DNA from 4 places in the Bradyrhizobium septentrionale genome. Region 1 is predicted to be linked to each of the others. Evidence: predicted binding sites of a transcription regulator. Region 1 holds the regulator's gene; each other region holds the start of a gene.

Region 1 (7,854 bases):
TCCGCCGCCCCAACCATTGCCGATATGATACGGCACCGAGACCGAGGTGTACCTGATCCTGGCCGGGAAGAACTCCGCCAGGAACGCGCCGACCGGCCCGTACACCATCCCGACGTAGCAGACGAGAATGAAGATGATGAAGACTGCGAGCGGATAGTTGATCTGTCCCGGCTGCGTGACCATACCGAGCCAGAGATACAGGGGATAGTAGGTGATCGCGGCAAGCAGCATTCCTCCGAGGATCACGGGTTTGCGGCCGATCTGATCCGACAGCCAGCCAAAGAAGATCAGGCTCGGCGTTGCGATCAGCAGTGCGGTTCCCACGATGTAGGCCGAGGTAACCGCATCAACCTTGGAGACCTGCTGCAGGAAGTACAGCGCCCAGAATTGACCGCTGTACCAGACCACGCCCTGCCCGATCAGGACGACGATGGCGATCAAGATGTACTTGATGTTGGCGCTGAGGAAAGCTTCCCGCCAGGGATTCCTGGTCATCTGTCCGCGGGCCTTGATCTCCTGGAAAATCGGCGTCTCCTGCAGTTGGAGGCGGATGTAGATGGCGATTGCCACCAGCAGGAACGAGACCAGGAACGGAACGCGCCACGCCCATTCGTCAAAGGCCTGATTGCCGGCCCAGGTCCGGGTCAGAACGATCACGGCCAGCGACGCCACGATCCCGAGCGTCGGCGAGGTCTGTAGCCAGCCCGTGTAGTAGCCGCGGCTGTCGTCCGGAACATGCTCGGCGACATAGGTGATGGCGCCGCCATATTCACCGCCCAGGCATAGACCCTGGATCATCCGCAAGCCGAACAGAAGGAATGCGGCCGTCAGGCCGATTGACTCATAAGTTGGGATCAGTCCGATCGCTCCCGTTCCCAGGCCCATTCCGGTCAACGTAATGAGGAATGTATATTTGCGGCCGACCCGATCGCCCATCCATCCGAACAGGAAGGCCCCCAGCGGACGGATCAGGAATCCCGCAGTGAACAGCGCGATCGTGCTCAGCAGGGCTGCGACGGGGTGGGATTGCTCAAAGAACTTGACCGACAGAACTGCGGCCAGGCTGCCAAAGATATAAAAATCGTACCATTCAATGATGTTTCCCACTGACGCAGCGACAATCACGCGACGAAAATCGCTAGGTACTTGAACTGCCATGTGCTGCTCCTATCAAATGCAAACGCTACGCCTCGCGTTTTTTCAGCGATCAATCCGCTCGCGGAGTGCGCGTGGTGCGCGGCGTTGCAGGCGAGATTTGCGAGTTCGTCCGCAACGCCTGGTCTCAGGGGAGTTGTGGGCCACCTGAGAAGAGCTCCAGCGGCCTTCAGGTGCCGCGAGCCGTCACTGCCTCATCCCTGTCTGTCCGGGAGTGGAGGCATCAGGGCAGTCTAATCCCAATGGGATCGGTACCTAATGAGACTTTCGGCTCGATCGGTTTGACGCAGGCGGCAGCTGTGGCCCGGCGCGGAATCCAGGCATCCGGCCTTGCCGGTCCGTATTCTGCATCCGTTCCGCTAGCGGTGAGGTCGCAGCATCCGGTAGCTTCGCGTCCCGGCAGGGATCGCAAGCGGAATGGCGGAGCAGGGCACGACGCCGGGCGGCAGACGCGGCTACGCGGGGACGTGGCCGCCGCGTGCGGCTGCGCCGGCCGGCGGCTATGTCCCGATGCGCGCCAGCATCTGGCGGCCCTTCGTCGAGACATTGCGGCAATGGGCGCGCGCGGAGGCGGGGGCCGGGCGGCTGTTGCCCTGGGTGCCGGTGGCGTTCGGCACCGGGATTGCGTTCTATTTCGCAGCCGAGCACGAGCCGGTGCTGTCGGTCGCGGCCGCCGTCGCAATTGCGCTCTGCCTGCTGGCGCTGCTGCTGCGGCGGCGGAGGGTGTTTCCCGCCGTCGTGATGCTGGCTGCGGTCGCGGCGGGCTTCACGACGGCGACATGGAAGACGGCGCGAATTGGCCACACGGTGCTGGCGCGGCCGATGTTCTCGGTGGCGCTGACCGGTTTCGTCGAGACGCGCGACATCCGCGAGAAGACCGATCGCTTCGTGCTGCGCGTCGTCTCGATGGAGAGCCCGCGCGACACGACGAAGCTCGAACGTGTCAGGCTCTCGGTGAAGAAAGGTACCGCGCCCGATGTCGGCAGCTTCGTCGAATTGAAGGCGCGGCTGATGCCGCCGCTCGGGCCGCAGCGTCCGGGCTCCTATGATTTCGGTCGCGACCTCTATTTCCAGGGCATCGGCGCCTCCGGCTTCGTGATGGGCGCGGTCAAGACCAGGGAACCGCCGGCGGCCGGCGGCTTGGCGCTGCGCTATGCGGCCTTCATGCAGGGCCTGCGCGACGCCATCGACGCGCGCATCCGCACCACGCTCGACGGCGACCAGCGCGCGATCGCGACCGCGCTGCTGACCGGCCGGCGCGATGCGATCTCGACGCCGGTCAACGATGCGATGTTCATCTCGGGGCTCGGCCATGTGCTGTCGATCTCCGGCTACCACATGGCCGTGGTCGCGGGCGTGGTATTCTTCGCGGTGCGCGCGCTGCTCGCGCTGTTTCCTGCGCTGACGGCGGGGCATCCGATCAAGAAATGGGCGGCGGCGGCCGCGCTCGTCGCCGCGGCGTTCTATCTCTTGCTGTCGGGAGCCGAGGTCGCAACGCAGCGATCGTTCTTCATGACGGCGGTGGTGCTGATCGCGGTGATGGTCGACCGCCGCGCGATCACCTTTCGCACGCTGGCGGTGGCGGCGTTGATCGTGCTCGCGATCGCGCCTGAGGCGCTGGTGCATCCGAGCTTCCAGATGTCGTTTGCCGCGACGCTCGGGCTGGTGGCGCTGGTGCAGATCGGGCTGCCGAACCTGTTGGCCTCGCCCGACCATTCGGCGACCGCACGAGTTGCGCTGTGGGGCGGGCGTGAGCTCACGATGCTGATGCTGGCCTCGCTGGTGGCGGGGCTGGCGACGACGCCCTACGCCGCGTTCCATTTCCATCGCGTGACGCCTTACGGGCTTCTCGCCAACCTCGCGGCGATGCCGGTGGTGTCGGCGATCGTGATGCCGGCGGGCCTGCTCGGCCTCCTCGCCATGCCGTTCGGCTTTGATGGCGTGTTCTGGGCGATCATGGGCTTTGGCATCGACTGGATGATTTTGGTGACGCAATGGGTCGCCGCGCTGCCTGGCGCGGTAGGGCGGATGGCGGCGTTCGGCATCGGGCCGCTGATCGTCGCAAGCGCGGGCATCATCCTGCTTGGGCTGTTGCGCACGCCGCTGCGCTGGTCCGGCGCTGTGCTCCTGGTGGTGGCCACAGTCTGGGCGGTGAGGGTGCCGCTGCCGGACGTGCTGATTTCCGCCGACGGCCGCAACGTCGCGGTGCGCGGCGGCGACGGGCGGCTGCATCTGATGCATAGCGCGAAGGATGCATTCCTGGTCAAGGAGTGGCTGGCGGCGGATGCCGATGCACGGACCGCCGCCGATGCGTCGCTCGGCGAGGGCGTCTCCTGCGATCCGAGCGGCTGCGTGACCCAGGGGGCCGGGCGGCGCCTTCGTCGCGCTGGCGACGCGGCCGGAGGCGCTGGCCGACGATTGCGAGCGGGCGGCGCTGATCGTCACCGCGCGGGTGGCGCCGCAGGGCTGCGCGGCCTCGGTGATCGATGCCGAGCGGCTGCGGCGCCACGGTGCGCTGGTGCTGCGACGGAACAGCGCCGGCTACGCCGTCGATGCGGTGAAGCCCGGCGGCATCGACCGGCCGTGGTCGCCGGCGGTTCCCGGTGACGGTGAGAGCGAGACGATCCTCCGCACACCCGCCGCCGCGCCGCGGCCTGCCGTCGATGCGACCCCGGCCGAGACCGACCTGCAGGGGGATGACTAGCCGTTGTTGGGCGAGGGGGTAGTCGGCAGCTCGAACAGGCCGAGATGGTACTCGTCGGAATCGGGGCCGGCGTCGGGCTTCCTGACGAGGGTGAAGACGGCCTCGGGAAACTGCTCCCAGACCTTGAGATCATCGGCCGTCACCGTCAGCCAGCCGAACCGGAACATGTAGCGGCCCGGCTCGGTGACGCGTCCAGCCTTTTGCCATGTGACCTTGTCGACCACTGCGCAGGTTTCCGTGAGTGCACGTCCTCCGTACGCGATGATGCGCCAAGGCGCTCGCCGACGCAAATCTCCTCATGCGCCCCGGAAGCGGAAATCCGGGGTCGCTCGAAATCGCTTAAGGTCATCCGCCGCCGAATGGCTCATTCCGCGGCGACGGTGCGCTCAACCCAAAAACAGCGACGCGAATGCGGAGGGGCGCCGCTCCACAGCCTTCGGCTTGTGCTCGACCTGCGGATGCAATGCCGGCAATTGCAGCACGCTGACGCGCTGTCCCTCGACCAGCTGGGTCACCAGAACATGGCTGCCGTCGGGGAATTCGACCGCGTCGTGATGGCGATCGGGCACGTCGGGCTCAACTTCGTTGAACACGCCGACGCGGAAATTCATCGTCTTGGTCCAGATCCAGCGGCTGTCGTAGCGAACGTTCTCGGCGAAAGCGAGCTCGGTGCCCGGCAGCATGCAGACCGCGACCGTGGGATCGTTCTCCGAAGCAAAGCCGCGGGTCGACGTGCCGCGGAAGGTCGTGGTGATCAGCGTCTCTCCGACAATGGCGGGGCGCGCTGCCACGGCGTGCAGACTATAGTCACACATCGGATGGCTCCTCTTTTCGAGGTAGCGACCCGTGCCTCTCCTTGAGGCGCAGGCCTCTACCAGAGTGGACGATAGCAAACGAGTGTCTGCTCGTTTCTGGGCGATTGTACGACTGGCCGTCGAACGCCTCAATCACAAACACGCTACACTGCGCGAGAGGTATCGGGGCGCATCCAAGCTGGTCCGCACGCTGCGCTATCTTCCAAGGAACGATCCGATCTGTTGCTCGTTCCTGGATCGGGACGACTTTTTCTTCGAATCGTCATCCCGCTCCATATGTCTGTTCGAGCATGATCTTTTCGGAAAACCGCTTCGCACTTTTCCGGATCATGCTCCGCGGTCGTCAGTATTTGCGATAAAGGCCGATCAGCTTGCCCTGGATGCGGACCCGGTTCGGCGGCAGGATGCGCACTTCATAGGCAGTGTTGGCCGGCTCGAGCGCGATCGATGCACCGCGGCGGCGGAAGCGCTTCAGGGTGGCTTCCTCCTCGTCGATCAGCGCCACCACGATGTCGCCGGTGTTGGCGACGTCGTTGCGCTGGATCAGCGCCATGTCGCCGTCGAGGATGCCGGCGTCGACCATGGAGTCGCCGCGCACCTCCAGCGCATAATGCTCGCCGGAGCCGAGCATGTCGGGCGGCACGCTGATGGTGTGGCTGCGGGTCTGCAGCGCCTCGATCGGCGTCCCGGCCGCGATCCGGCCCATCACGGGGACGGCGACCGGACGGTTGCCGTCGTCCTCGGCGATCGGCGGCGTGCTGCTGCGCTTGCCGAGGGTGCCCTCGATGACGCTGGGCGTGAAGCCGCGGCGACCGTTGCCGCCGCCGGCGGCCAGTTCGGGCAGCTTGATGACCTCGATGGCGCGGGCGCGGTTGGGCAGGCGGCGGATGAAGCCGCGCTCCTCCAGCGCAGTGATCAGGCGGTGGATACCGGACTTCGAGCGCAGGTCGAGCGCATCCTTCATCTCGTCGAAGGAGGGCGGCACGCCGGCCTCTTTCAGACGTTCATTGATGAAACGCAGAAGTTCGTACTGTTTGCGCGTGAGCATCTCGAGTATTCCCCCGGTTGATAGCGTCGTTCGATTCCGAGACTCTTCAGGTGGGGCCTTCAGACGGGGCCTGATCTCGGGAGCGCGATGCTCCCTGGCGGCTTCCCGATTGTAGACACCAGTACTCGAAACAAATCATGAACGGACACTATATGTTCGATATGTGTTCCGCAACCACTTAATTTCCGGTGAACGCATCAGGCGGCGCGCAATCGGCAGCCCGCGAAAACCTCACTCGGGCAGTGTGAGGATCTCGCATTCGCTGCCCTTGGCGGCGGCGGGCGCGAACGGCGGACGCACCAGAAGTGCCCGCGCCGCAGCGAGATTCCCGAGCAGCGAACTATCCTGCTGCATCACCGGCGTGGCGATCGGCGCGCCGTCCTGGCGCTCTTCGAGACGCGCGCGCAGGTAGTCCTCGCGCCGGTCGTTGGCGGCGAGGTCGCGGCCGAGCAGGGCGGTCGTGCGGACATGATGGATGGTGTTCCGGCCGCTCAAAGCCCGAATCAACGGCACCAGAAACAGGAAGGCGCAGACATAGGACGACACCGGATTGCCGGGCAGGCCGATCACCCGCATCGCGCCGAGCCGGCCATGCATCATCGGCTTGCCGGGCCGCATCGCGATCCGCCAGAACGCCATCGCGACGCCCTCGGCCTCCAGCGACTGCTTGACCAGATCGTGGTCGCCGACCGAGGCCCCGCCGGTGGTGATCAGGATGTCGGCGCCGGTCTCCCGCGCCCGGCGGATGCCGGCGGTGGTCGCGGCCACCGTGTCGGCGGCAACCCCGAGATCGACGGTCTCGGCGCCTTCGGCGCGCGCCAGCGCACGCAGCGCATAGCCGTTGGAATAGACGATCTGGCCGGGGCCGGGCCTTGAGCCCGGCATCACCAGCTCGTCGCCGGTGGCGAGCACCGCGACCTTGGGACGGCGGCGCACCGCGAGTTCCGGATAGTTCATGGCGGCCGCCAGCGAAAGCGCGCGGTCGGAGAGGCGGCTGCCGCCCTTCAGCAGCAGGTCACCCTCACGGAAGTCGACGCCGGCCGGGCGGATGTGCCGTCCTGGGCTCGCGGCCTCGGTGATCGAGATATGGTCGCCGTCGACCCGGGTGTCTTCCTGGATGATGACGGCGTCGGCGCCATGGGGGATGACGCCGCCGGTGAAGATCCGCACCGCCTCGCCGGCACTGAGCGTCCGCTCGAACGGCCGGCCGGCGGCGACTTCGCCGATCACCCTGAGCCGGGCCTTGAGGTCAGCCGCATCGGCGGCGCGCACGGCGTAGCCATCCATTGCGGACATCGGCTCCGGCGGCTGGGTGCGGCGCGCCGCGAGGTCGTGCGCCAGCGTGCGGTGGTAGGCCGCATCGAGCGCGACTATCTCCTCCGGCAGCGGTTCGGCGCCGGCAAGAATGGCGGACAGGGCATCGGCAACCGGCATCAAAGCCACGCGCAAAACTCCTTAGGTGCAAATGGTCAAATACCAAGTGCGGTCAGCGCCCTTGCCACGTCATCCGTCGATGTCACGTGGATGGCTTGAAGGCCGCGCGCCCGCGCACCTTCGATATTGGCAGCCAGATCGTCGAAGAACAGGATCCGCGACGCCGGCACGCCGATCGCTTCTACCACATGATCGTAGGCCGCGGCGTCGGGTTTCCGAAGGCCGATGCTCGAGGACAGGAACACGGTCCGGAAGTGGCTGAGCAGCTCGGCATAGGCGACCGAGAAGTGCGCGACATGTGCCGGATTGGTGTTGGAGAAGGCGTAGAGCGGCATTCGCCCTGCGGCGGCCGCGAGCAGGGGTGCGATGCCCGGCATCTCGCCGGTGAAGATCGAATTCCAGCCCTCGAGGAATTGCGCGTCGGTGAGCTCGACGCCGAGTGACCGGCGCAGGCTGGCAAAGAACGCCGCGTCGTCGATCCGGCCGATCTCGTGATGCCTGTAACTGTCGTCGACGACGAAACGGCCGGCGAGGTCGGCCGGCGCGCAACCGGCATGCTGTGCCCAGTGCGTCATCGCCTTGTCCAGGCTGATATCGAGCACGACGCGGCCGATATCGAACAGCAGCACGTCGGCTGAGTCGGGGGAGAGTTGCGAGGTCATTGCGTGAAACCATGTACGAAAATTGCGGGCAGGCGG
Region 2 (7,854 bases), 4.0 Mb from region 1:
CGGGCGTGCCACTCCGGCGGACTCGAACCCGCTGACGATGAACAGCGCGCCTGCGGTCGAGACCAGCATGCCGATGCGATAGGCTGCGACATAGGATGCCATGCCGGCGGCCTGCTCGCTTTCAGGCAGGCTTTCGACACGGAAGGCATCGACCACGATGTCCTGCGTCGACGAGGCGGCTGCGACCAGCAGCGCGGCAAAGGCCGCGAACCATGGCGATCGCGCCGGATCGGCCATCGCCAGCACCAGGATCGCCGCGATCAGCAACAACTGCGAGAACAGCAGCCAGCCGCGGCGGCGCCCGAACATTTGCGTGAACAGCGGCACATGCAGCGCGTCGACCAGCGGCGCCCAGAGGAATTTCAGCGTGTAGGGCGTGCCGATCAGCGCGAGCAGCCCGATGGTGCCGAGATCGACCCCGGCCTCCTTCATCCACACCTGCAGCGTCGAGCCCGACAGCGCCAGCGGCAGGCCTGAGGAGAAGCCCAGCAGCAACACGATCAGCACCCGCGGCTGCAGGTACACCGCGAAGCCGTCGCGCCAGGAGGTGGCGGCAGGGGTGGCTTTTTCCGTCGGGGGCGCAGTCACTTCGGGCGCTGTCATAGTGCAGTTGGTAGCAGATTCGGCCCCAAAAAGACTGTCATCGCCCGGTCGAGCCGGGCGATGACACCGATTATGCTGCGCCAGCTGCGGTCAGCAACAATCACTCCCCCGCCTGCAGCTTGCGCGGGGCCGGGAACAGCTCGGGCGTGCCACTCTTGACGAAGCGGGGGACCTCGATCGGGGTCTCGGACTTGCTGAAGTCGAGTTCCTCGATGCGGCCGGCGCGCTTCTCGATCTTGTCGGCGGAGATCAGGATCTGCCTGACGTCCTCGTTCACCTGGCCGAAATGGTTCTGCAGCTTGAGCACGCGATCGCGCAGACGGCCGAGGTCATCGCCGAGATGCATCACCTCGTTGCGGATCTGGTCGGCGGCGTCGCGGATGCGGGCGTCCTTCAGGATCTGCTGCATCACCTGGATCGCCAGCATCAGCAGCGAGGGCGATACCAGCACGACGCGGGCGCGATAGGCCTTCTGGATCACGTCGTCGAAGCCGTCATGGATTTCGGCATAGACCGATTCCGACGGCACGAACATCAGCGCGGTGTCCTGGGTTTCGCCGGGGATCAGGTACTTCTCCGCGATGTCGCTGACATGCTTCAGCACGTCGGCGCGCAGCCGCTGGCTAGCGAATTTGCGTTCCTCGTCGCTGCGCGCATCGTGCAGCGCGGTCATGGCCTCCAGCGGGAATTTCGCGTCGATGCAGAGCGGGCGCTGGTCGGGCAGGAACACCACGCAGTCCGGCCGCTTGCCCGTGGTCAGCGTGTACTGGAACTCGAACGAGCCCTTCGGCATGCCGTCCTGGACGATCGCCTCCATCCGTGCCTGGCCGAAGGCGCCGCGGGATTGTTTGTTGGCGAGCACGTCGCGCAGCGTCGTGACCTGGGTGGTGAGCTCGTTGAGGTTCTTGTGGGCGTGATCGATGATGCCGAGCCGCTCATGCAGCACGCGCAGCGAATCCATCGTGTTGCGCGTGGTCTGTTCCATCGACTGGCCGACCCGGTGGGTCACCGTGTCAAGCCGCTCGTTGACGGCACGGGCCATCTCGGCCTGGCGGCCGGCCAGCGCCTGCCCCATCGCATCGACCCGTCCTGAGGCCTCGCTCTGGGCCCGCAGCATGTCGGCGAGCCGCTCCTCCAGCTCGTCGGCCCGAATGGCCTGGGCCATCGCCAGTTCCGCGCCGCGCCGGCTGGCGCGCGCGATCACCACCGCAATGGCCAGCAGCAGGATCAACGCCAGCGCGCCAAGGCCGATCAAGGCGTCGGAGACGCGGACCGGCAGGTCGCCAATCGTGAGGAGAATCTCGTTCATGCCGGCAGTTGTAGCCGATTCGGTGTCGCCACCGAACGAAAAGGGAACATTTATGGTAAACGCTCCCTTAATTGTCCTGGTTAACGCTGTGTAAAGAAACGTGGTTAAGGCCGCCTTAAGGGGTTCCTGAACGCATTGACCGCATCATGCCCGCAGCTTAAATCGCGGCCATGGCTATCAGAGAAATCATCATTCTGCCGGACAAGCAGTTGCGGCTGGTGTCGAAGGCGATCGAGAAGGTGACGCCGGAGATCCGCAAGCTCGCCGACGACATGCTCGAGACCATGTACGACGCGCCGGGCATCGGGCTTGCGGCGATCCAGGTCGCGCAGCCGCTGCGGTTGATCACCATGGATCTCGCCAAGCGCGACGAGAACGGCGAGACCACGCCGCAGCCGCGGGTGTTCATCAATCCGGAGATCATTTCGCATTCGGAAGAGCTGTCGGTCTACGAAGAGGGCTGCCTGTCGATCCCCGAATATTACGAGGAGGTCGAGCGCCCGGCGCGGGTGCGCCTGCGCTTCACCGACCTCGACGGCAAGGTGCATGAAGAGGATGCCGAAGGGCTTTATGCCACCTGCATCCAGCACGAGATCGACCACCTCAACGGCGTGCTGTTTGTGGACTATCTGTCGAAGCTGAAGCGCGACCGTGTTTTCAAGAAATTCGAGAAGGCCGCCAAGCGCGCGGCGGAGTGAGGATAGCGTGAGCAGCGTTTCCGCTTGCGCGATGCGCTCTCTCCCCCCTTGTGGGGGAGAGCCGGAGAGGGGGGTAGCCGCAAGCACCGCCGTTGCGGCTACCCCCCTCCCTAACCCTCCCCCACAAGGGGGGAGGGAACGCAGCGAGTGCTGTTGATGCCGCTCCGCCTGATCTTCATGGGCACGCCCGATTTCGCGGTGCCGACGCTGCTGGAGCTTGTGGCCCATGGCCATGAGGTCGCAGCCGTTTACACCCGCGCGCCGAAGCCGGGCGGGCGGCGCGGCCTGCAGTTGCAGCCGACGCCGGTCGAGCAGGAGGCGCGCCGCCTCGGCATTCCAGTGCTGACGCCGAAGACGCTCAAGACGCCGGAGGCGCTCGAGGAATTTCGCGCCCATGACGCGGATGCCGCCGTCGTCGTCGCCTATGGCATGATCCTGCCGCAGGCTATCCTCGATGCGCCGAAGCTCGGCTGCTTCAACCTGCATGCCTCGCTGCTGCCGCGCTGGCGCGGCGCCGCGCCGATCAACCGCGCCATCATGGCGGGCGACGCCGAGAGCGGCGTGATGGTGATGAAGATGGATGTCGGTCTCGACACCGGCGACGTCGCGATGGCCGAGCGGTTGCCGATCACGGACAGCATGACGGCATCCGATCTGCACGACGCGCTGGCGCCGCTTGGTGCCGATTTGATGGTGCGCGCGATGGGCGCGCTGCAGCGTGGCGGCTTGCAGCTTACGAAGCAGAGCGAGGACGGCGTCACCTACGCCGCCAAGATCGAGAAGGCCGAGGCGCGAATCGACTGGAAGCAGCCGACGCATGCGGTGCTGCGGCACATTCACGGGCTCTCGCCATTCCCCGGCGCCTGGTGCGAGCTCGCCGGCGAAGGCGAGCCGGTGCGGCTGAAAATCCTGCGTTGCGAATTCGCCAAGGGCTCGGGCGAGCCGGGCGATCTGCTCGACGACAAATTTGCGGTCGCTTGCGGCGACGGCGCGGTCCGGATTCTCGAATTGCAGCGCGCCGGCAAGGCGCCGATGAAAGCGGCGGATTTTCTGCGCGGCACGCCGCTGAAGCCGGGCGCGCGGCTCGCCTGATGCCGCGCTACAAGCTCACCATCGAATATGACGGCACGCCGTTCTCCGGCTGGCAGATCCAGGACACCGCGCCGACCGTGCAGGGCGCGCTGGAGACGGCGGTGAAGGCGATCTGCGGCGAGAACGTGCGCGTGCATGGCGCGGGCCGTACCGACGCCGGGGTGCATGCGCGCGGCCAGGTCGCGCATTGCGACATCGCCAAGCATTTCCCGCCCGGCCGCTTTCGCGACGGGCTGAACGCGCATCTGCGGCCGAATCCGATCGGCGTGCTGGCGGCGGATATCGTATCAGACGATTTCGAGGCACGGTTCTCGGCTATCAAGCGGCACTACCTCTATCGCATCACCAACACCCGCGCGAACCTCGCGCTCGACATCGGCCGCGTCTGGCGCGTGCCGCGCGCGCTCGATGCTGACGTGATGCACAACGCCGCGCAGCGGTTGCTCGGCAAGCACGATTTCACCACCTTCCGCGACACCGAGTGCCAGGCCAGGTCGCCGGAGAAGACGCTCGACCAGCTCGACGTCACCCGCGACGGCGATGCCGTCAACATCGTGACGTCGGCGCGCTCGTTCCTGCACAGCCAGGTGCGCTCGATGGTGGGCTCGCTGGTCTGGGTCGGCGAGGGCCGCTGGAGCGCGGACGATCTCTTTGGTGCGCTCGCCGCCCGCAACCGCGCCGCTTGCGGCCCGGTCGCGCCGCCGGACGGGCTCTATCTGATGCGGGTGGATTACTAGAGCGTTTTCGAGCGAAGTGGACACCGGTTCGCGTGAAGAAAACGCGTCAAAAACAAGAATCTAGAGCCCAGTTCCGATGGAATCGGAACGGGGCTCTAGTGGCCCCAATCCCTACTGTGCATGGGGTTGTTTTCGATGTTTTTGTCTAGCCGAGCGTCTGGATTACGCAAAATACCTGTCCAGCACGCCGCGATATATCCGCGTCAGCTTCTGCAGATCGGCCACCGGCGTGCGCTCGTCGATCTGATGCATGGTCTGGCCGACCAGGCCGAATTCGATCACCGGGCAATAACTCGAGATGAAGCGCGCGTCCGAGGTGCCGCCCGAGGTCGAGAGCTCCGGCTTGCGGCCGGTGATCTCCTCGATCGCAGCGACGGCGAGGTCGGTGAACGGCCCCGGCTTGGTGACGAACACGTTCGAGTTCGACGGTTGCCAGTCGATGTGGGCGCGGATGCGGTTGCCGCAGGCTTTTGCCAGCCGCTCGTCGACCAGCTGCCGCAGGCTCTCCTGGGTGTGATTGTCGTTGAAGCGGATGTTGAATTTCGCCCGCGCCTGGCCGGGGATCACGTTGCCGGCGGTGTTGCCGACATCGACCGTGGTGAATTCGAGATTGCTGGCCTGGAATTGCGCGCTGCCGTGATCGAGCGGCTCGTCGCTCAGCGCCACGATCAGCCGCGAGATATCAGGCACCGGATTCGAGGCGCGGTGCGGATAGGCCACATGGCCCTGCACGCCGTCGACGACAAGCGTGCCGGATTGCGAGCCACGCCGGCCGATCTTGATCATGTCGCCGAGCACCTCGACATTGGAGGGCTCGCCGAGCACGCAATGATCGAATTTCTCGCCGCGCTCGGCACACCATTTCAACAGCTTGACGGTGCCGTTGATCGAGACGTCTTCCTCGTCGCCGGTAATCAGGAAGGAGATCGAGCCGTTGCCGTCTTCTTGTGGCTTGCCGCCATGGTCCTGCAGATATTGCAGCACCGCGGCGACGCTGCAGGCGATGCCGCCCTTCATGTCGACGGCGCCGCGGCCGTAGAGATAGCCGTCCTTCACCTCGCCGGAGAATGCGCCGATCGTCCACGCTGATTCATCGCCGGGCGGCACCACGTCGGTGTGGCCGCCGAAGGTGATGTGCGGCGCGGAGCTGCCGATGCGGGCGTAGAGATTGTCGACATCGGCGGTGCCGGGCTCGGAGAACGTCACGCGGTGGACGTCGAAGCTCGCCGCCTTCAGCAGGCCTTCGAGAACGCCGAGTGCGCCGGCGTCGGCCGGGGTGACGGAGGGGCAGCGAACGAGATCGCGGGTGATCGAGACGGCATCATTCATGCGCCTCGCTTAACACGTCACACCGCGGGTGGACCAGCTTTGTGCGGTATCATTTCGAGCTCGCTCTGCTGATCCCAGCCCCGCCCGGAGCGCGACCCACTGCCGCGGTCGCCTCCTCGCCTGTCATGGGTTTTTCCCAGCGGATTGGGACCGTATCGATTTGGGTATGACGTGCCCCGCAGGAAGGCGAGCTCGATGAAGCCCCAGATATAGAGCACGAAGACGATCAGGCCCGCGGCCATCATCAAATAAGACTCGTCGGGAAGCCGGCCTGAGAACTGGCTCATGAGACCGGGGATCGCGAAGTACGGGACCATCCACCAGCCGCTCTTGTCGCGGTCGTGCAGGCGCTTGATCGAGACCGCGATATAGACCCAGACGAACAGCGCCGTGCCGCTCGCCTTGACCAGCAGCGCCGGCAATCCGGCAGAGGTCAGCGACTTGTAGCTGTCCGGGTCAAAGGCCCGGAAGATGTCGTCGACATTGAAGCCAAACCCATCCTTGCCGCCAAGGCCGGCCGAGACCACCAGCAGGGCGAGGAACATCATCGAGCAGACGATGATCAACCCTGCGAGCCAGAATTTGGCCCGGTTGACGCGGCCCTTGAAGCCGAACAGGTAATTGGCCCAGTCCATGAAAAAACTCCGGGCGGCGGCAATTTTCGCGGCCCGGAGTTTTGTCGGCGTCGGATGGAAATTGGTTCGATCAGTCCCGCAGCAGCTCGTTGATGCTGGTCTTGGCGCGGGTGCGCTCGTCGACGCGCTTGACGATCACGGCGCAGGCGACCGCAGGTCCCGGCTGGCCGTTCTTGAGCGGCTTGGCCGGCATGGTGCCGGGCACCACGACGGCATATTCCGGGACCTCGCCGACGAAGATCTCGCCGGTCTCGCGGTCGACGATCTTGGTGGAGGCGCCGAGGAACACGCCCATCGCCAGCACTGCGCCCTTGCGCACGATCACGCCCTCGGCGACCTCGCTGCGCGCGCCGATGAAGCAGTCGTCCTCGACGATGACAGGCTCGGCCTGCAGCGGCTCGAGCACGCCGCCGATGCCGACGCCGCCGGAGATGTGCACGCGCTTGCCGATCTGGGCGCAGGAGCCGACCGTCGACCAGGTGTCGATCATGGTGGCTTCATCGACATAGGCGCCGAGATTGACGAAGGAGGGCATCAGCACGACGTTGCGGGCGATGAAGGCCGAGCGGCGCACGATCGCGCCCGGCACGGCGCGGAAGCCGGCGTCGCGAAAGCGGTTCTCGCCCCAGCCCTCGAACTTCGAGGGCACCTTGTCCCACCAAGACGCCTTGCCCGGGCCGCCCGCGATCTGGCCCATGTCGTTGAGGCGGAACGAGAGCAGCACCGCCTTCTTCAGCCACTGATTGACCTTCCACTTGCCGCTGGCCTCGCGCTCCGCGACGCGGGTCTCGCCCTTGTCGAGCAGCTCCAGCGCGTGATCGACGGCCTCGCGGACCTCGCCCTTGGTCGAGGTCGAAATGCCTTCGCGGGCGTCGAACGCGGTGTTGACGGTGGTTTCGAGGGCGGACAGCGACATCGGGACAATCCTTGGGCGTATCGGGGATTATGACGGGAATTTTGCAGGGCTTTTTCGGAATTTGGGGCAGGAGAGTCAAGGCTAACTCAACGTCGTCCCGGCGAAGGCCGGGACCCATTACCCCGAATGTTATTGATGAGTCACGCTGGGGCCGCAGCGTACAACCCAACCGAAATTTGTGGTTATGGGTCCCGGCTTTCGCCGGGACGACGTGGGAGAGATCAGGGCTTTCCGTTCAGCCGCTGCAAGAACCCGGTCAGATCGTCCGTGACATGGTCGACATGGGCGGCGTCGCGGCCTTCGAGCTCCCAGGTCTCGCGCACCACCTCCTGGCTGCCGTCGGGCACCACCAGCACGGTGGTCATGCCGAGCTCATGGGGCACGACCAGATTGCGCGCGAGGTCCTCGAACATCGCGGCTTTTGCCGGATCGACGTCGTGCAGCCTGAGGAACTTCTGATAGGTCTGCGGCGCCGGTTTCGGCTCGAGATCGGCCGCGATGATGTCGAACACGCCGTCGAAATGGTTGGTGATGC
Region 3 (7,854 bases), 1.2 Mb from region 1:
GTTGCGCCGGCTGGATGCGCCAATATTACGAACACTGAGCGGAACCTTGAGTCTTCCTGAAGGCTACGTAGTTTTTTCGGGGGTCAGGAGAGGTACTAAGGTATTATGCAGATTGTGCCAAACCCGTTATCCGGCACCGTCGGGCCTGCCGGTAACTTGTTGATTATCCGAGCGACGCGCGGCGTGTGTGTGGCCATCCGTCGCAGGAACTTTGTTCTCGCCCGGAGAACTACGGAAATGCGGCCGGCCATCGCTGGATGCCCGCGTTTCCAGACGGGGTTCGTCAGCCGCATGAACCGGGGACTCCGGTCGGAGCAGGGGCGGCGATAGCCGTCAGGATGGCCGGGCGCAGGTTCTGGTTTTCCGCCGGCGCTGTCCCGGTCAGGACATCGATTTCTTCGGATCAGGACGCTCGGAAGCGGGATAGCTTTCGTGCCTTTCCGGCCTCGGCGTGTCTTCCGGCACAACGCTGCCCGCTTGAAATATATGCGGACGACGTGCGCTGAACAGGAACCGACTTGGGCAGCGCCCAGTTGTCACAGGTTCGGTTGCTGTCCGCCGACGGCACCGGGCGATGTGGGAAGCCCGGCCTCAGCGTGGCCCCCGCGCTGGGGTCGTTTATCTTGGGACAAGCACGTCATGGGGCGAGCCATGTGGAGCAGGCGGCTTTCGTCAGCCAATTGCCTGGTCCCGACCGGTCATCGCATTCGTCATTTCCTGTTGAAGATTGCATCGGCCAACCAACGATCCCCGGGCGCCGGAGGTTTCACAGCGCCGGGGATCGCTACTCCCGGTGGGCTTGGGGGCTAAGGCCGGGAGCTTGAGAACCGACTCTCCAGGTTCCGGTTCGTTCCTCGGATTGCTGCTCCATGGCCGAAAAATGCGCAACGCCGCCCGCATTGAAATACGACGGGCGGCGTTGGTTCTAGCCCCAGGAGGGTTGGCAAAATCCTGACCTGGACAGCTACGGACGAGCAGGGCGCAAGGTTCACATCTTTGGTCCGTATGACTCCGGTACTCCAAACGCACCCAGCAAAGTGTCGGTTTGAGGTCTAGAATCGAGTGACTGAGTTGCTTTGGCCTCGGCGGGTCCCCCTCGCCGGGGCCCTTTTCGTTTGGATCGTCGAAGCGAGGAATGAGGCAGCGCAGAACAGCCCGCCGCGTTGGCGGCCGTCCGCGTTCCCCGGCTGGATGTCGAGCTGGATGTCACCGCAGCAAGAGCCAGGCCACGCTGACGAACAGGGCCACCAGCGACACCGCCGCAGCGCAGACAAAGGCAACCTCCACGCCATCGATATGGTGGTGGTTCGCCTGCATGATCGTCCTCCCTGATCTAGAGGGGCATCCGCAAACCCCGGGACATCAGCCACTCCGTCAAGTGAGCGGTGGTCTCGTCATGCCGCGCCTTCCTCAGCAGGATCTCTTTGGTGGATCGGGGGAAGCGTGCCGGCTGCTGGCGCATGGCCTCGTCGGCAAGACGTTCTTGCAGTGATTGCGCGTGCCTGGAACGACGCCGCTTCTGCATGGCGCTGCACCCTGCTGGCGTTGGGCGGGAGCGCTAACCGGGCGATCTCATCACCGGTCGATGCCCACGGGCGGTGCGGTGATGAATAATCAACGGATAGAAAGACGGGATGTTCCGCGCAGCGGGAAATTAGGACACTTGTCAAAATGAGGTAATCCACGAGGGCGGGCTCCGTTGCCACTTTTTCCCGATACAGTGAATTGCGCTCTCCGGACGGAGCGCCCAAGGGGGCGGCCCCGGCGCGTATCCCGCTAGCCCGCGCGCCGGGGCCGTTTCGAGTGATCGAAGGACACCGGACAGCACAACGCCGCCCGCTTGAAAATCTTGCAGACGGCGCTGGGCTCTAGCCCCGAGAGGGTACGAACAAAATCCCGGTGATGGTCGGTCTTGCCGGAGCAACGAAAGGTTCACAGGCCGGTCGCCAAAAAGAGCGCCGCTTCTCTCGTTGGCACAATCTGCGGATATCAGAGACGTTTGCGGGGCTATCAATTGAAAACAGGAACGAAGCGCGTCCGCCAGCCGAGGGCGGTCTTACTCTTTCGGCTCCGGATGCAGCTTGCGCTTCTGGGCTTCGTGCTCTGCAATTAACTGCGCCATGCCGTCGACGGTCTGCCGATCCGTGATCGTCCGGGCGAGCGCTGCGTAATGGACGCTTCTTTCGTCCAACTCGACACACTTCGCACACATGGCGTGCGCTCCCATTCCAATGAAAGGCGGGAGCCCGGTAGGTCTCTCAGCCACCGACGCCCAAAATCGTGCCGGTGATGCGCTATAACCAAGTTATCGTGGGTTAGTTTCTCGCTGGGCGATCTTAATCCTGGAGACTCAGCCACTCGGTCAAAGGGCTCAGCAACGCCTCTCGCGCAACCAGTTGCCTGATGTCCCGTAACTGGGAGTGTCGGCCCATTCTTCCATTTTGGTACTACGGGCTGGCTGGGGCCGTTCGGTCCATCCCGGTCACGGACGGCCCTATCTTTTGTTCTCGTAAGAACGGATTGAGCATCATCAAGATTTATATGCCCAGAACCGTGAATATGGCCGCTCATTAGTTCTACTGAGAACATCGGCCAAGCCTTGGTTTCTGTTCGCTTAATCCAAAACGGACCACGCCAAGATTCAAACCGGACCGCCAGGGGATAAAGCCGGCCAGCACCGATTTGCCGGTGCTGTCCCAATTAGGACACCCAGTACGGCAGGCTAGGACACTTCTGAACGACCGGGAAAAAGTGGCAATTCCTGACGGCTATGTTTAGATTTGAGATCTCGGGTGTCACGCCCCGATTTTCGTTGATGCATAGGAAAACTTGGCCTCGGCGCTTTCACGGCTCCGGGGCCTTTTTCTTGGTCTCGCCATCACCGGGATTCTACGGAGTCCACCTTTGCGCCGTTCGGCGCTAATTGTCTCGCTGCCGGGGCTAGATTTCATCCCGAAGCAATTTTCAGATTTCCGGTAGAGGGGCCGTCCGCGTGACCGGCCCCTTTTCATTTGGCGCCGCCCTTATCGATGGGTGGGCCATTTGAGGAAAGGCTGGGGAGTAATCCGAGCGCGCCCTCGGCATTGCCACTTTTTCCCGGTACCGTGCACAGCGCTCTTTGGATGGGCGTGGAGAACGGCTCCGGCGCGTTGGCCCTGTTAGCCCCGGGATAAGTGCCGGGGCCGTTCCCTTGAAGCTCGGGAAGCTTGGCGTGAATGGTGTCGAGTACAGCCTTGCGAGTCTCGCGGTCGTCGCGCTCATCGTCGGCGTGGGCTGGTTTCTGATCGGCTGAGCCAGGCGCTGGCACATTCTGCAGATATCAGGGACGTTTGCGGGGCCATAAATTCCCGACAGGAACGAAGCGCGCTCAGCAGCACTTATTGCATGTCCGGCGCTTGACGGGCGCTGGGACGACCAAAGTGCAACTTGGCCCCGGCTTGTGCCCCTTCGCTGGGGCCGCTTCTTTGAATGTTGCCGCTCACGATCAAGCGGAAACTGGCATCCTTCGCCAAGATATACGCGATGCGTCCAAACGAACTGATCTATCTTGGCGGTCTCTCGACCGGGTTAGATCAGGTGGAGGGCGAGGGAAAAGGCGAGGCAGCGTGATGCATGTATCTCGCCTTTTCTTTTGGGCGCCAGGAACTCCGTTCACCCACGGAGAACCCCGGTAACACTTCTCCTCTGTGGAGAAGAACAGTTGTCGGACCATAACAATTGCTAAAGCCAGAACATCCGATGTGCGACTCAGTAGTCCTACCGAGAACAACGGCTAAGCATTGGTTGCCGCTCGGTTAATTCAAAACAGGCCACTCCGAAAATCAAATTAGGCCACCAGGGGATAAAACAGGCCAGCACCAATTCGCCAGAAAGAACATATTGCGAACATAGAACAAACGTGGTACGAGGTTCCAATCAAAAACGCATTCCGCCCGATCTCATCACCCGTTTGTCCCGCTAGCGAATCCCCGCCATAAGGAGCACATCCCAATGTCTGCTACTGCCCTGCGTATCGTCGAAGGATCCTCCATGGACAAGTCCAAGGCCCTCTCAGCCGCGCTCTCCCAGATCGAGCGCCAGTTCGGCAAGGGCTCGGTGATGAAGCTCGGCAAGAACGACCGCTCGATGGATGTCGAGACGATATCTTCGGGATCGCTCGGGCTCGACATTGCGCTCGGCGTCGGCGGGCTGCCGAAGGGCCGCGTCGTCGAGATCTACGGGCCGGAGTCCTCGGGCAAGACCACGCTGGCGCTGCACACGGTGGCGGAAGGCCAGAAGAAGGGCGGCATCTGCGCTTTCATCGACGCCGAACACGCGCTCGACCCGGTCTATGCGCGCAAGCTCGGCGTCAACATCGACGAGCTGCTGATTTCGCAGCCGGACACCGGCGAGCAGGCGCTGGAAATCTGCGACACGCTGGTGCGCTCCGGTGCGGTCGACGTGCTGGTGGTCGATTCGGTCGCGGCGCTGGTGCCGAAGGCCGAGCTCGAGGGCGAGATGGGCGATGCGCTGCCGGGCCTGCAGGCGCGCCTGATGAGCCAGGCGCTGCGCAAGCTCACCGCCTCGATCAACAAGTCCCACACCATGGTGATCTTCATCAACCAGATCCGCATGAAGATCGGCGTGATGTACGGCTCGCCGGAGACCACCACCGGCGGCAACGCGCTGAAGTTTTATGCCTCGGTCCGCCTCGACATCCGCCGCATCGGCGCGATAAAGGAGCGCGACGAAGTGGTCGGCAACACCACCCGCGTCAAGGTGGTGAAGAACAAGCTGGCGCCACCCTTCAAGCAGGTCGAGTTCGACATCATGTATGGCGAGGGCGTCTCCAAGATGGGCGAGATCCTCGACCTCGGCGTCAAGGCCGGCATCGTCGAGAAGTCCGGCGCCTGGTTCTCCTATGACAGCCAGCGGCTCGGCCAGGGACGCGAGAATTCCAAGGCCTTCCTGAAGGCGAACCCCGACATCACCGCCAAGATCGAAGCCGCGATCCGGCAGAACTCCGGCCTGATCTCCGAGCAGATCCTCGCCGGCACGCCCGAGCGCGACGCCGAGGGCGAAGAGCCGACTGAGGAGTAAGCCGTAAGGCTGCAAGACTTCGCTGCAAGCGGGCGCTGAGGACGTTGAGTTGCCGACGTCTTCGGCGCCCGTTTCGTTTGGTCGTGGCGTTGAACGAGCCTGCGGGCGGGCGCTGGAACCTGATCGGCTTGTCCGATCGTTTGATCCATGTCTGCCGCGCTTACCCCTGCGCCAGTGCCTTTTCCCGGCTTGCGATCAGCGCGCGCAAGTCCTCGGTCACCGCGACCGATTGGTGCGTCTTCTGATCGGTGGCAACCCAGATGATCTCGCCGGTGGCGCGAAGGTCGTCGGAGCCCTTGGCGAAGATCGCGAGCGCAAGCACGATCGAGGAGCGGCCGATCCGTGCGACCCGCACGCAGACCTCGATGTCCTCGTCGAACCGGATCGGCGCCTTGTATTCGACGACCGATTTCACGGTGTGAAAGTCGACGCCGGTCCGCGCCACCTCGCCGAGATAATCGTAGCCCATCGCGCGAAAATATTCGGTGATCGCCGTGTCGAAATAGGTCAGATAGTGGGCGTTGAACACCACGGCCTGCGCGTCGACCTCGGAATAGCGGACGCGAAACGGGAAATGAAACCAGAATTCCTCGCGCATGAATCCTCCTGCCGCGGCATTGCGGGGCCGTCACTCGCCCCGCAGTCTCGCCGGGCTCGCTCAAATGTCACCATATCCTCATCCTCAACAGGCCATGCCTTGATGGCCGCGAGCACGGCGTCAGCATCAACCGCGATCGGACGACCCAATTGCGCCCATTGGAATGTTTAATGGTTGCTACAATAGCGCTACTCCGCCGCCTGCGCGTAATCTTCCACCGGCGGACACGAGCACACCAGATTGCGATCGCCATAGACGTTGTCGACGCGGCCGACCGGGCTCCAGTATTTGTCGGAACGTGACACGCCCGCGGGGAAGCAGCCCTCGGTGCGGGTGTAGGCCCGGTTCCAGGCATCGTCGGCGATGTCATGGACGGTGTGCGGCGCGTGGCGCAGCGGCGACGCCTCGACCTTCCAGCGGCCCTTCTCGATCTCCGCGATTTCATTGCGGATCGCGATCATGGCGTCGCAGAAGCGGTCGATCTCGAACTTCGATTCCGATTCCGTCGGCTCGATCATCAGCGTGCCCGCCACCGGGAAGCTCATGGTCGGCGCATGGAAGCCGTAGTCGATCAACCGCTTGGCGATGTCGTCGACGGTGACGCCGCTGGTCGTCTTCAGCGCCCGCGGGTCGACGATGCATTCATGCGCGACGCGGTCACGGGCGTTGCGATACAGCACCGGGAAGTGGGGCTGCAGCCGCGCGGCGATGTAGTTCGCGTTGAGGATCGCAATCTCCGTGGCGCGCGTCAGCCCTTCGCCGCCCATCATCAGGATGTAGATGTAGGAGATGGTCAGGATCGACGCCGAGCCGAACGGCGCAGCCGACACCGGGCCGATGGCGTGCGCAACCGTGCCGTCAGTTGCGGGATGGCGATTCTCAGGATGACTTGGCAGATAGGGCGCAAGATGCGCCTTGACGCCGATCGGGCCCATGCCGGGGCCGCCGCCGCCATGCGGGATGCAGAAGGTCTTGTGCAGATTGAGATGGCTGACATCGGCGCCGTAATCGCCGGGCCGGGAGAGCCCGACCTGCGCGTTCATGTTGGCGCCGTCGAGATAGACCTGTCCGCCATGCGCATGCACGATGTCGCAGATCTCGCTGATGTGCTCCTCGAACACGCCGTGGGTCGACGGATAGGTGATCATGACGGCAGCGAGATTGGCCGAATGCTTCTGCGCCTTGGCGCGAAGGTCCTCGACATCGACGTCGCCGCGCGCATCGCAGGCCACCACCACGACGTCCATGCCGACCATCGCGGCCGAGGCCGGATTGGTGCCGTGGGCGGAGGAGGGGATCAGGCACACCTTGCGGTGCGGCTCGCCGCGCGCGAGATGATAGCCGCGGATGGCGAGAAGCCCGGCATATTCGCCCTGCGCGCCGGAGTTCGGCTGCAGCGAGACCGCGTCATAGCCGGTGATGTCGCAGAGCCACGCCTCCAGCCGCTGGAACAGCGCGTGATAGCCCTCGGCCTGATCGGCAGGCGCGAACGGATGCAGATTGCCGAACGCCGGCCAGGTCAGCGGGATCATCTCGGTGGTGGCGTTGAGCTTCATGGTGCAGGAGCCGAGCGGGATCATGGCGCGGTCGAGCGCCAGGTCGCGATCACTGAGCTTGCGCATGTAGCGCAGCAGTTCGGTCTCCGAGCGGTGCGTGTTGAACACCGGGTTGGTGAGGAAGGCGCTGGTGCGCCGCAGCTCCTTCGGCAGCGCCTCGCGCGCGGCCGCCTCGATCTCGGCATAGCTGAGCTTGCCGCCGAACACGCGCCATACCGCCTCGACGGTCTCCGGCGTCGTGGTCTCGTCAAGCGCGATGCCGAGCGTGGTCGCGCCGATTCGCAGATTGATCCGCTCCGCCAGCGCGCGGGAGACAATCTCGATCTGCTTTGCGCCAGCCTCGACGGTCACGGTGTCGACGAACGCTTCGCTCACAGGTGCAAAGCCGAGCTTGCGCAGGCCTGCGGCAAGCACGGTGGCGCGGCGATGCACGCTGCGTGCGATGTGGGTCAGGCCCTCGGGGCCGTGATACACCGCATACATCGAGGCGATCACGGCGAGCAGCACCTGCGCAGTGCAGATGTTCGAGGTCGCCTTCTCGCGGCGGATATGCTGCTCGCGGGTTTGCAGCGCCAGCCGATAGGCGGGCGCGCCGCGCGAATCCACCGAGAGGCCGACGAT
Region 4 (7,854 bases), 1.9 Mb from region 1:
CGGACCGCGGAACACCCAGCCGCGCACGACCGGCGGCGCCTCCTCGCGGAGGCGCAGGTTGCGCAGGCGTTCGAACAGCATCGGCGCCACGATCTTGCCGACGGTGAGCCGCGACACCCAGGTGCCGGCGCAGAAATGCGGTCCGGCGCCGAACGCCAGATGCGATTGCTTTGGCCGTGTCACGTCGAAACGATCGGGATCGGCGAAGCGGCTGCCGTCGCGGTTCGCGGCGCCGACGCAGAGGCCGATCTGAAGGCGCTCGGGCAGCGTGATGCCGGAGAGATCGACGCTGCGGGTGACGCGGCGCGGATACATGCCGATCGGCGAGATCCAGCGCACCGCCTCCTCGAGCGCGGACGGCCATAGCTCCGGCTTCTCCAGTACGCTGTCCTTCTGTGCCGGATTTTCCAGCAGGCCGAGCACAAGGGTCAGGATCGCGTCGCGCGGCTCGTTCAGTCCGCCGCCGATGATCACCTTGATGTTGGCGCGGATGCCCTCGATCGGCATCGGCGGGTTGGCATTGACCATCGAGGACAGGATCGAGGGATTGGGGTGGCTGCGGTGATCATCGAGCACCGCCTCAATTGCGGCATCGACGTCGGCGCTCGCCTGCATCGCCTTCCGCTCGACCTCGGCATCGGCGGCGTAATTGCCCGCGCCGTCGATCAGCGCCTGCGACCACTCGGCCAGGGTCTGCCACGGCATCGCGCGAAAGCCGATCATCGCCATCAGGCTGAGCGAGGCCATCGGCGCGGCAAGCGCGGCGAACAAATCGGCCTCGCCAGTCGCGGACAGATCATCGATCAGCTCTTGCGCGATCGCGGTGAATTTGGGCGCCCAATGCTCCTTGATGGTGGCAGGACGAAACGAGGGCTCGATCGCCTTGCGGCCGATCGCGTGCTCCGCGCCGTCCTTGCGCATGAAGGTCGGCCCCATCACTCTGTTGACCAGCGAGGCGGGATTGTCGGCCGAGTAGGTCGCGGGATCGCGCTCGATCCGCGTGATGTCGTCGAAGCGCGTCACCAGCGTCAGGCGGGCGGATTCGACGAAGACCGCCGGCGCCATCTCGCGCAGGCGGCGGAAGACCGGATAGGGGTCGTCGAGCAGGTCCTGATACGCGATGTCGGTGACGACAGGCACGGTGCTGGTCATTGATCCTCCCGGGAGCGTCTTTTCGCCAAAGCTAGCGCCGGGCGCGCAATCACTCAATTCGATGGGGCCAATCTGCTCCATCGAAATCCTGCATGACCTTGTGATAGGCTGGGCCGCCAGCAATGCGGGAGGTGCAGCGTGGCGGTCAATTCGATCGATCCGATCGACATCGGGACGTTGCGGACGCTGGTGCTGGTGTACGATTTGCAGTCGTTCTCCGCGGCAGCGAAGCGGCTCGACGTCAACCAGTCCACGATCAGCTATGCGATCGAGCGGCTGCGCGGCGCGCTCCATGACCCGCTGTTCGTCCGCAACGGCAACGGCGTGACCGCCACCGAGCGCTGTGCGGCGCTGGTCGGCTGGGCGCGGGACATGATCGGCGAGATCGACGGGCTCGCCGCGCCGGCAGAATTCGATCCGGCGACGGCCGAGGGCAGCGTGACGATCTCCTGCAACTACCACGAACGTCAGACCCTGATCCCGCGATTCACTGCGCGGCTGCGGGCCGGCGCGCCGCTGGTTCGTCTTGTCCTGCTCGACGCCGCCGGCCACGGCGACGTCCATCTCAAGCAGAACCAATGCGACATCGTGCTCGGTCCGGTCGGCATCGTCGGCGACAACTTCTTTAGACGCCACATCCTCACCGACCACTATGTCTGCGTGATGGATCCGGCCAATCCGCTGGCGCGCGGCCGGATCGCGCTGTCGGCCTATGCGAAGGCCGAGCATGTCTTCATCACCCACAGCGGCGAGTGGGAGCCGCTTTATCTCGAGGCGCTGAGGGTGAAGCAGATCGAGATCGAGCCGGTGGTCAGCCTCCCTAACCACGACAGCCTGGAGCGCATCATCGCGGGCACCAGGCTGGTCGCGACGATCCCGCATCATCTGGCGCGGGCGATGCGCGGCGGCCTGCATGTCGCTGCGCTGCCGTTCCGCGTGCCGATCTCGATCGACATGTACTGGAGCGCCAGGACGGCCAAATCCGGCCTGCACAAATGGGCGCGCGGCCTGCTCGCCGAGGAGGCCAGGGCATACGCCGCCTGAGCCGCAGACTTTGAAGACGGCCGTCGCGAAACGTCCTCCATCACGCAGCAAGGCCCGCGCTGGCGGCGCGGGCCTTGCGTATTTCTTGCGTGTCTTGCGAGAGCCGCCGCGGCTCTCGCGGGTCAGAACACCCGCGAGAAGATCACGTAGAGGCAGCCCGACAGCAGGATCGCGGCGGGGAGCGTCAGCACCCAGGCCATCACCATGTTTCTGATGGTGGCGACCTGGAGGCCGGAGCCGTTGGCCGCCATCGCGCCGGCGACGCCTGACGACAGCACGTGTGTGGTCGAGACCGGCAGGCCGAACATGTCGGCGGCGCCGATGGTGGCGGCGGCAACGAGTTCGGCCGATGCACCCTGTGCGTAGGTGAGATGGGTCTTGCCGATCTTCTCGCCGACCGTGACGACGATGCGCTTCCAGCCGATCATGGTGCCGAGGCCGAGCGCGATCGCGACCGCAACCTTCACCCAGGTTGGGATGAATTTGGTGGCGCTGTCGAGCGAGGCCTTGTAGGCGTTCAGGGTCGCGACCTCTTCCTTGCTGAGGTCGTTTTCCTTGTCCTTCATCAGGAAGCGGATCGCCTCCGAGGTCAGGTACATGTCGTTACGGGTGTTGCCGACGACTTCCGCCGGCACCTTGTTCAGCGAACCGTACTTCTGCACCTGGTCGCCGACGTCCTTCACCAGCACCGACAGCGAGGGATAGGTGCCTTCGCTGATGTGGTGCGACGAGACGTATTGGGTCACCGCCGGGCGGGGATCGCCGATGATGCTGTGGCCGGCGCCCTTGGCCGCGACCACCTTGGAGGCTGCCTCCGAGGTCTTCTGGAACTGGGCCACCTGGCTCTCCGGCAGCGCGCGGTTCAGCGCGTAGGCGGTCGGCACGGTGCCGATCAGGATCAGCATGATCAGGCCCATGCCCTTCTGGCCGTCGTTCGAGCCGTGGGCGAAGCTGACGCCGGTGCAGGTCAGGATCAGCAGGCCGCGGATCCAGAGCGGCGGCGCCTTGTTGCCTTCCGGCGCGGCGTAGAGCGCCGGGTTCCTGACGATCACCTTCAGCAGCAGCAGCAGCCCGGCGGCGCAGATAAAGCCGACCAGCGGCGACAGCAGAAGCGCGTAGCCGATCTCGGTGGCCTTGCCCCAGTCCACGCCCGAGGTGCCGTCACGGCCGCGCAACAGCGCGTTGGCGACGCCGACGCCGATGATTGAGCCGATCAGCGTGTGCGAGGAGGAGGCGGGCAGGCCGAAATACCAGGTGCCGAGATTCCACAGGATCGCGGCGATCAACAGCGCGAACACCATGGCAAAGCCGGCGCTGGAGCCAACCTGCAGGATCAATTCCACCGGCAGCAGCGAGACGATGCCGAACGCCACCGCGCCCGTCGAGGTCAAGACGCCGAGGAAGTTGAACAGGCCGGACCACATCACCGCAGCTTCCGCCGGCAGCGAGTGGGTGTAGATCACGGTGGCCACCGCGTTGGCGGTGTCGTGGAAGCCGTTCACGAACTCGAAGCCGAGCGCGATCAACAGCGCGACCAGCAGCAGCATGTAGGGCAGGTAGGAGGTGACCTTGGTGCCGGTGGCGTCAACGTCCGAATAGATGCTGTAGGCAACGTACAAAAGTCCCGCGGCAAGGATGCCGAAGAAGATGATCATCGTGAGCGGGTTAAAGCCCTTGTCGAGATTGGGCCGCGACGCCGGCTGTATCGGCGCTCCATCGGCCAGCGATGAATTGAGTGTAATATCGGTCATTCTGACGCCCCTCGTAGTTTGAGGCCCATTTTTGACTGATGGAGTTGAAGGTTAGATGACAAGCTCAACGTTGTTTTGCGCAGCGCAAGCAGGTGCTTGAATCCGCGCCATGCTTCATGCGCAGAATCTTCGTGCTTCTCCTTGAAATCGTTCGAACAGTCCCGCGAATACGGACACGACGGGACTGGCGCGGGTGGTGGATATCGCACGATCATTCGTGCGCATCGTCGGTCCAGGACGGCTGTTTCGGGAGTGAGGATGAGGTGGCGCGCCGCACGATCGGGGCTAGCAAATCGCGCAGCGCGCCCGCCTCAGGGTACGTCATGGCGTGAACATGACGCCCGATGCCCGTAGACACGTGAGGCTATCACGGATCAATTCAAGGTTGTAGGGATTTATCAGCGTTTTGAACAATTTCACGTTGAAGTGTGATCCTGCAGTTCCCCCGGAACTCAAGCCGCGTGGGCTGAATTGCGCAGCTGACCTGCCGCGATTTTCAGATCGTCGATAAAGCGCTGATATTCCAGCGCCTTGGCTTTCTCGTCGGGCAGCCGCAACAGATAGGACGGGTGCACGGTGACCAGCACCCTGGTTCCGTCATGGTCGATCAGACGGCCGCGGTTCCTGTTGATCGGCGTGATCTTGCCGAGCACGCTCTGCGCGGCCGTGGCGCCGAGCACCACCACGAGCTCCGGCTTGATGGCGGCGAGCTCGCGCTCATACCACTGCCGGCAGGCGCGGATCTCCGGCGTGCCCGGCTTCTGGTGCAGGCGGATCTTGCCGCGCGGCACGAACTTGAAGTGTTTCACCGCATTGGTGATGTAGACCTTGGCGCGCGCGATGCCGGCTTCCTCGAGCGCGCGATCGAGCATCTGCCCGGCGGGACCGACGAAGGGATGGCCGGCGAGATCTTCCTTGTCGCCGGGCTGTTCGCCCACCAGCATCAGCGTCGCGCCTTGCGGCCCTTCGCCGAACACGGTTTGCGTCGCGTCCTTCCACAGCGGGCAGGCGCGGCAAGCGGCGGCCTCGTCGCGCAAGGCCGCGATCGCGTCACGAGTGTGCTTGTCGTGAGTTTGCTTGTCCTGGGTATGCATGTCGCGAGCTTGCTTGCGGGGCATCGGCGTATCCTGCCGCTGCTGCGGCTCGGCGGCCTTGCGTGCGATGAAGGGGCCGCTGGTCATGCGCATGGCGTCTTCGATCAGAGGTTTAATGATCGAGTCCTCGGGCAGGTTCCTCCAATAGGCTTGCGGCATCTCCATCACTTTCAGCCGCGCCGGATTGAAGCGGCCGTTGTCATGACGCCGCCAGGCCTCCTCGAGCCGGTCCTCGCTCGGCACCTCGGATTTGGCAACGCCCGGCGTGATCGAGATCGCGTGCCCGTCCCAATGTGCGCAGGCGTCGGGGGTCAGGATCGACCACGGCATGTCGGCGAAGCGGCCGGCGAAGAACGGCGCGGCATGCTCGACGATGCGATGCTCCGGCTCGAACCAGGCGACGTAATGTGCCTTCTGCTCGCGGCCGATCTCGCGGAAGCGCAGATGCGCGTGCATCCTGTCGATATCGCGATAGACCGCGCGCGCCATCGCGTGGGCCTCGGCGACGTCAGGATCATCGGTCGCGCTGAGCAGATCGTGATGGCTGCGCAGTCGCCACAGCAGGCGATAGAGCAGGGCGAAGCGCTCGTCATTGCGATGCAGGATCGCGGTCCTTGCCAGCTCGATGAATTTGGCTGTGACGTTGAACTGCGCCTGCGGCGTATCAGGCAATTCATTCACGCAGGATGCCGACAACAGTTCGTCGTCGCTACGTACCGTCCAGGTGACATCCGACGGCTTCACATCATTCAGCGCCAATCGCCGCGCGGCCTTGCGCCAGCCTTCGAAATCGGTGTCGTTGTCGAGCACGATGATACGCATGCGATTGCTCCGTTTCCCGTCACGCCGCCAGTTTCCGGGCTGTCGCGCCTGACGCCGCGGGCGAACCGGCGGCGTCCAGTTCGGCCGCTCCTGAATCCCATTGATTCCGCTCATGAATCACGGAGCTCACCAATCCGATTGACTCTGCCGGCCCTGTTAGCTTTATATTAGAACATATCATGAACAACTGAGCCTGTCCCTGGTTCTCTGTTCGGATCAGTGACGGCCTCAAATTTTGGACGGGAAGGAGCGGCGCATATGAACGGCGCACGCACGGGTACGCTTGCGTCTCTGCGCGGCAGCATCGCGCGCATCGAGGCGCCATCGGAGGCGGCGATGCCGAACTGCATTGCGCTCGGTCACACCAGCGCGGACGCGATGCTGCGCGGCGGGCTTGCGGCGGCCGCGCTGCACGAGGTGTTCGCGGCCGGCCATCAAAGCGGAGCGGCGACCGGTTTCATCGCGGGGCTTGCCGGACGGCTCTCAGCGCGCAAGCCGCTGGTCTGGGTGCGGCAGGATTTTTCCGATCGCGAAAACGGCGCGCTGTCGATGCGCGGGCTCGCCGAGCTCGGCCTCGATCCGCGCCTGCTGGTCACGGTGCGCGCCGCCGATGTCGACAGCGCTCTGCGCACCGCGGCCGACGCGCTCGCTTGCGATGCGCTCGGCGCCGTCGTGCTCGAGGTCTGGGGCCATGCGCGCCAGCTCGATCTCGTCGCCAGCCGCAAATTGACCCTGGCCGCGCAAGCCTCCGGCGTTACCGCGCTGGTGCTGCGGATCGCGGCGACGGCGATCCCCTCGACCGCGGAGACGCGCTGGATCGTGCGCGCGGCGCATTCGCCGCCCGGCAATGCCGCAAGCGCCTGGGGCGCGCCGCGCTTCGACGCCGAACTCGTGCGCAATCGTCATGGCCCGGTCGGGCGATGGATCATGGAATGGAAGTGTGATGAGTGCCAATTCAGTGAACCGTCGGCGTATCCTCAGCCTGTGGCTGCCACGCCTGCCCATCGACCGCATCAAGCGCAAGCTCGCGCAGGACATCGCCTCGCAAGCTGATGCTCGGGACCACGTCTCGCAGAACGACACACGGGCGGTGGTAGGGCTCTCTCCCCCCTTGTGGGGGAGAGTTGGAGAGGGGGGTAGCCACGAGCACCGCCCGTGGGGCTCACCCCCCTCCCTAGCCCTCCCCCGCAAGGGGGGAGGGAACCGATCCGCTGATGCGTCCCTCACGAATGGGTTAGGCAGCAACGCGCCCAGCGTCGTCGTCGCAAAAGACCACAACGCGATCCTGCTGCAAGCGATCGACGACGCGGCGGTGCGGGCTGGGCTGTCGATCGGGCTGCCGCTCGCCAATGCGCGGGCGATCTGTCCGGAGCTCACGGTCTACGACGCCGATCCCGCCGCCGATCTGAAGACGCTGAACGACATCGCCGACTGGTGCGACCGCTTCACGCCGCTGGTCGCGCTCGATCCGCCTTACGGGCTGTTCCTCGACATCACCGGCTGCGCGCATCTGTTCGGCGGCGAGCGCACGCTGCTGCAGATCGTGACCAATGCGCTGAGCCGGCGCGGCTTTGCTGTCAGCGCCGCCATTGCCGGCACCTCGATCGCGGCGCGCACGCTGACGCGTTATACTTCCGGGCAGATCGTCGCCAGCGGCGCGGAAGCAGAGGCGGTCGGCCCGCTGCCGGTGTCGGCGCTCGGCGCCGATGGTGCTGTGACCACCGGCCTGCGCCGCGCCGGCTTGAAGACCATCGGCGATGTCGCCTCGCGCGCGCCGCACGAGATTTCTGCGCGGTTCGGCGCAGCCTTCACGACCTTGCTCGGTCACGCGCTCGGGCAGGGCGATGCCCCGATCAGCCCGCGCAAGCCGCTGCCCGATTACATCGTCGAGAAGCGTTTCCCCGAGCCGGTCGTGACCGACACCGTGATCGCGCTGACGTTACAAAGCCTCGCCAAGATGCTGGTGACGGCGATGGACAAGCAGGGCAAGG

The links. Region 1 encodes LexA, which represses DNA repair genes until DNA is damaged. Its sites were predicted from a motif close to TGTTCNNNNTGTGTTCNG; they were not measured.
Region 2: a site for LexA is predicted at 1,944-1,961, ahead of HAP48_RS12765 (DNA recombination protein RmuC). Genes of this name have one in related genera too.
Region 3: a site for LexA is predicted at 3,871-3,888, ahead of recA (recombinase RecA). Genes of this name have one in related genera too.
Region 4: a site for LexA is predicted at 6,032-6,049, ahead of HAP48_RS31050 (ImuA family protein). Genes of this name have one in related genera too.

The regions. Positions count from the first base shown of each region.
Region 1 covers NZ_CP088285.1:8,063,644-8,071,497, reverse strand. Annotated here, with positions in the region: gene HAP48_RS40350 (MFS transporter) at 1-1,158, opposite strand, end outside; partial or broken gene HAP48_RS40345 (ComEC/Rec2 family competence protein) at 1,573-3,859, shown strand; gene HAP48_RS40340 (hypothetical protein) at 3,856-4,083, opposite strand; gene HAP48_RS40335 (hypothetical protein) at 4,246-4,674, opposite strand; gene lexA (transcriptional repressor LexA) at 5,018-5,722, opposite strand; gene HAP48_RS40325 (molybdopterin molybdotransferase MoeA) at 5,954-7,165, opposite strand; gene HAP48_RS40320 (HAD family hydrolase) at 7,192-7,818, opposite strand.
Region 2 covers NZ_CP088285.1:2,292,101-2,299,954, reverse strand. Annotated here, with positions in the region: gene HAP48_RS12770 (AmpG family muropeptide MFS transporter) at 1-603, opposite strand, end outside; gene HAP48_RS12765 (DNA recombination protein RmuC) at 704-1,912, opposite strand; gene def (peptide deformylase) at 2,083-2,610, shown strand; gene fmt (methionyl-tRNA formyltransferase) at 2,767-3,702, shown strand; gene truA (tRNA pseudouridine(38-40) synthase TruA) at 3,702-4,439, shown strand; gene dapE (succinyl-diaminopimelate desuccinylase) at 4,602-5,768, opposite strand; gene HAP48_RS12740 (DUF805 domain-containing protein) at 5,786-6,403, opposite strand; gene dapD (2,3,4,5-tetrahydropyridine-2,6-dicarboxylate N-succinyltransferase) at 6,474-7,319, opposite strand; gene HAP48_RS12730 (pyrimidine 5'-nucleotidase) at 7,541-7,854, opposite strand, start outside.
Region 3 covers NZ_CP088285.1:9,240,040-9,247,893, reverse strand. Annotated here, with positions in the region: gene HAP48_RS46465 (hypothetical protein) at 2,057-2,212, opposite strand; gene recA (recombinase RecA) at 3,991-5,079, shown strand; gene HAP48_RS46455 (acyl-CoA thioesterase) at 5,240-5,677, opposite strand; gene gcvP (aminomethyl-transferring glycine dehydrogenase) at 5,866-7,854, opposite strand, start outside.
Region 4 covers NZ_CP088285.1:6,146,210-6,154,063, forward strand. Annotated here, with positions in the region: gene HAP48_RS31030 (cytochrome P450) at 1-1,152, opposite strand, end outside; gene HAP48_RS31035 (LysR family transcriptional regulator) at 1,291-2,196, shown strand; gene HAP48_RS31040 (inorganic phosphate transporter) at 2,319-3,947, opposite strand; gene HAP48_RS31045 (UdgX family uracil-DNA binding protein) at 4,400-5,863, opposite strand; gene HAP48_RS31050 (ImuA family protein) at 6,122-6,916, shown strand; gene HAP48_RS31055 (Y-family DNA polymerase) at 6,807-7,854, shown strand, end outside.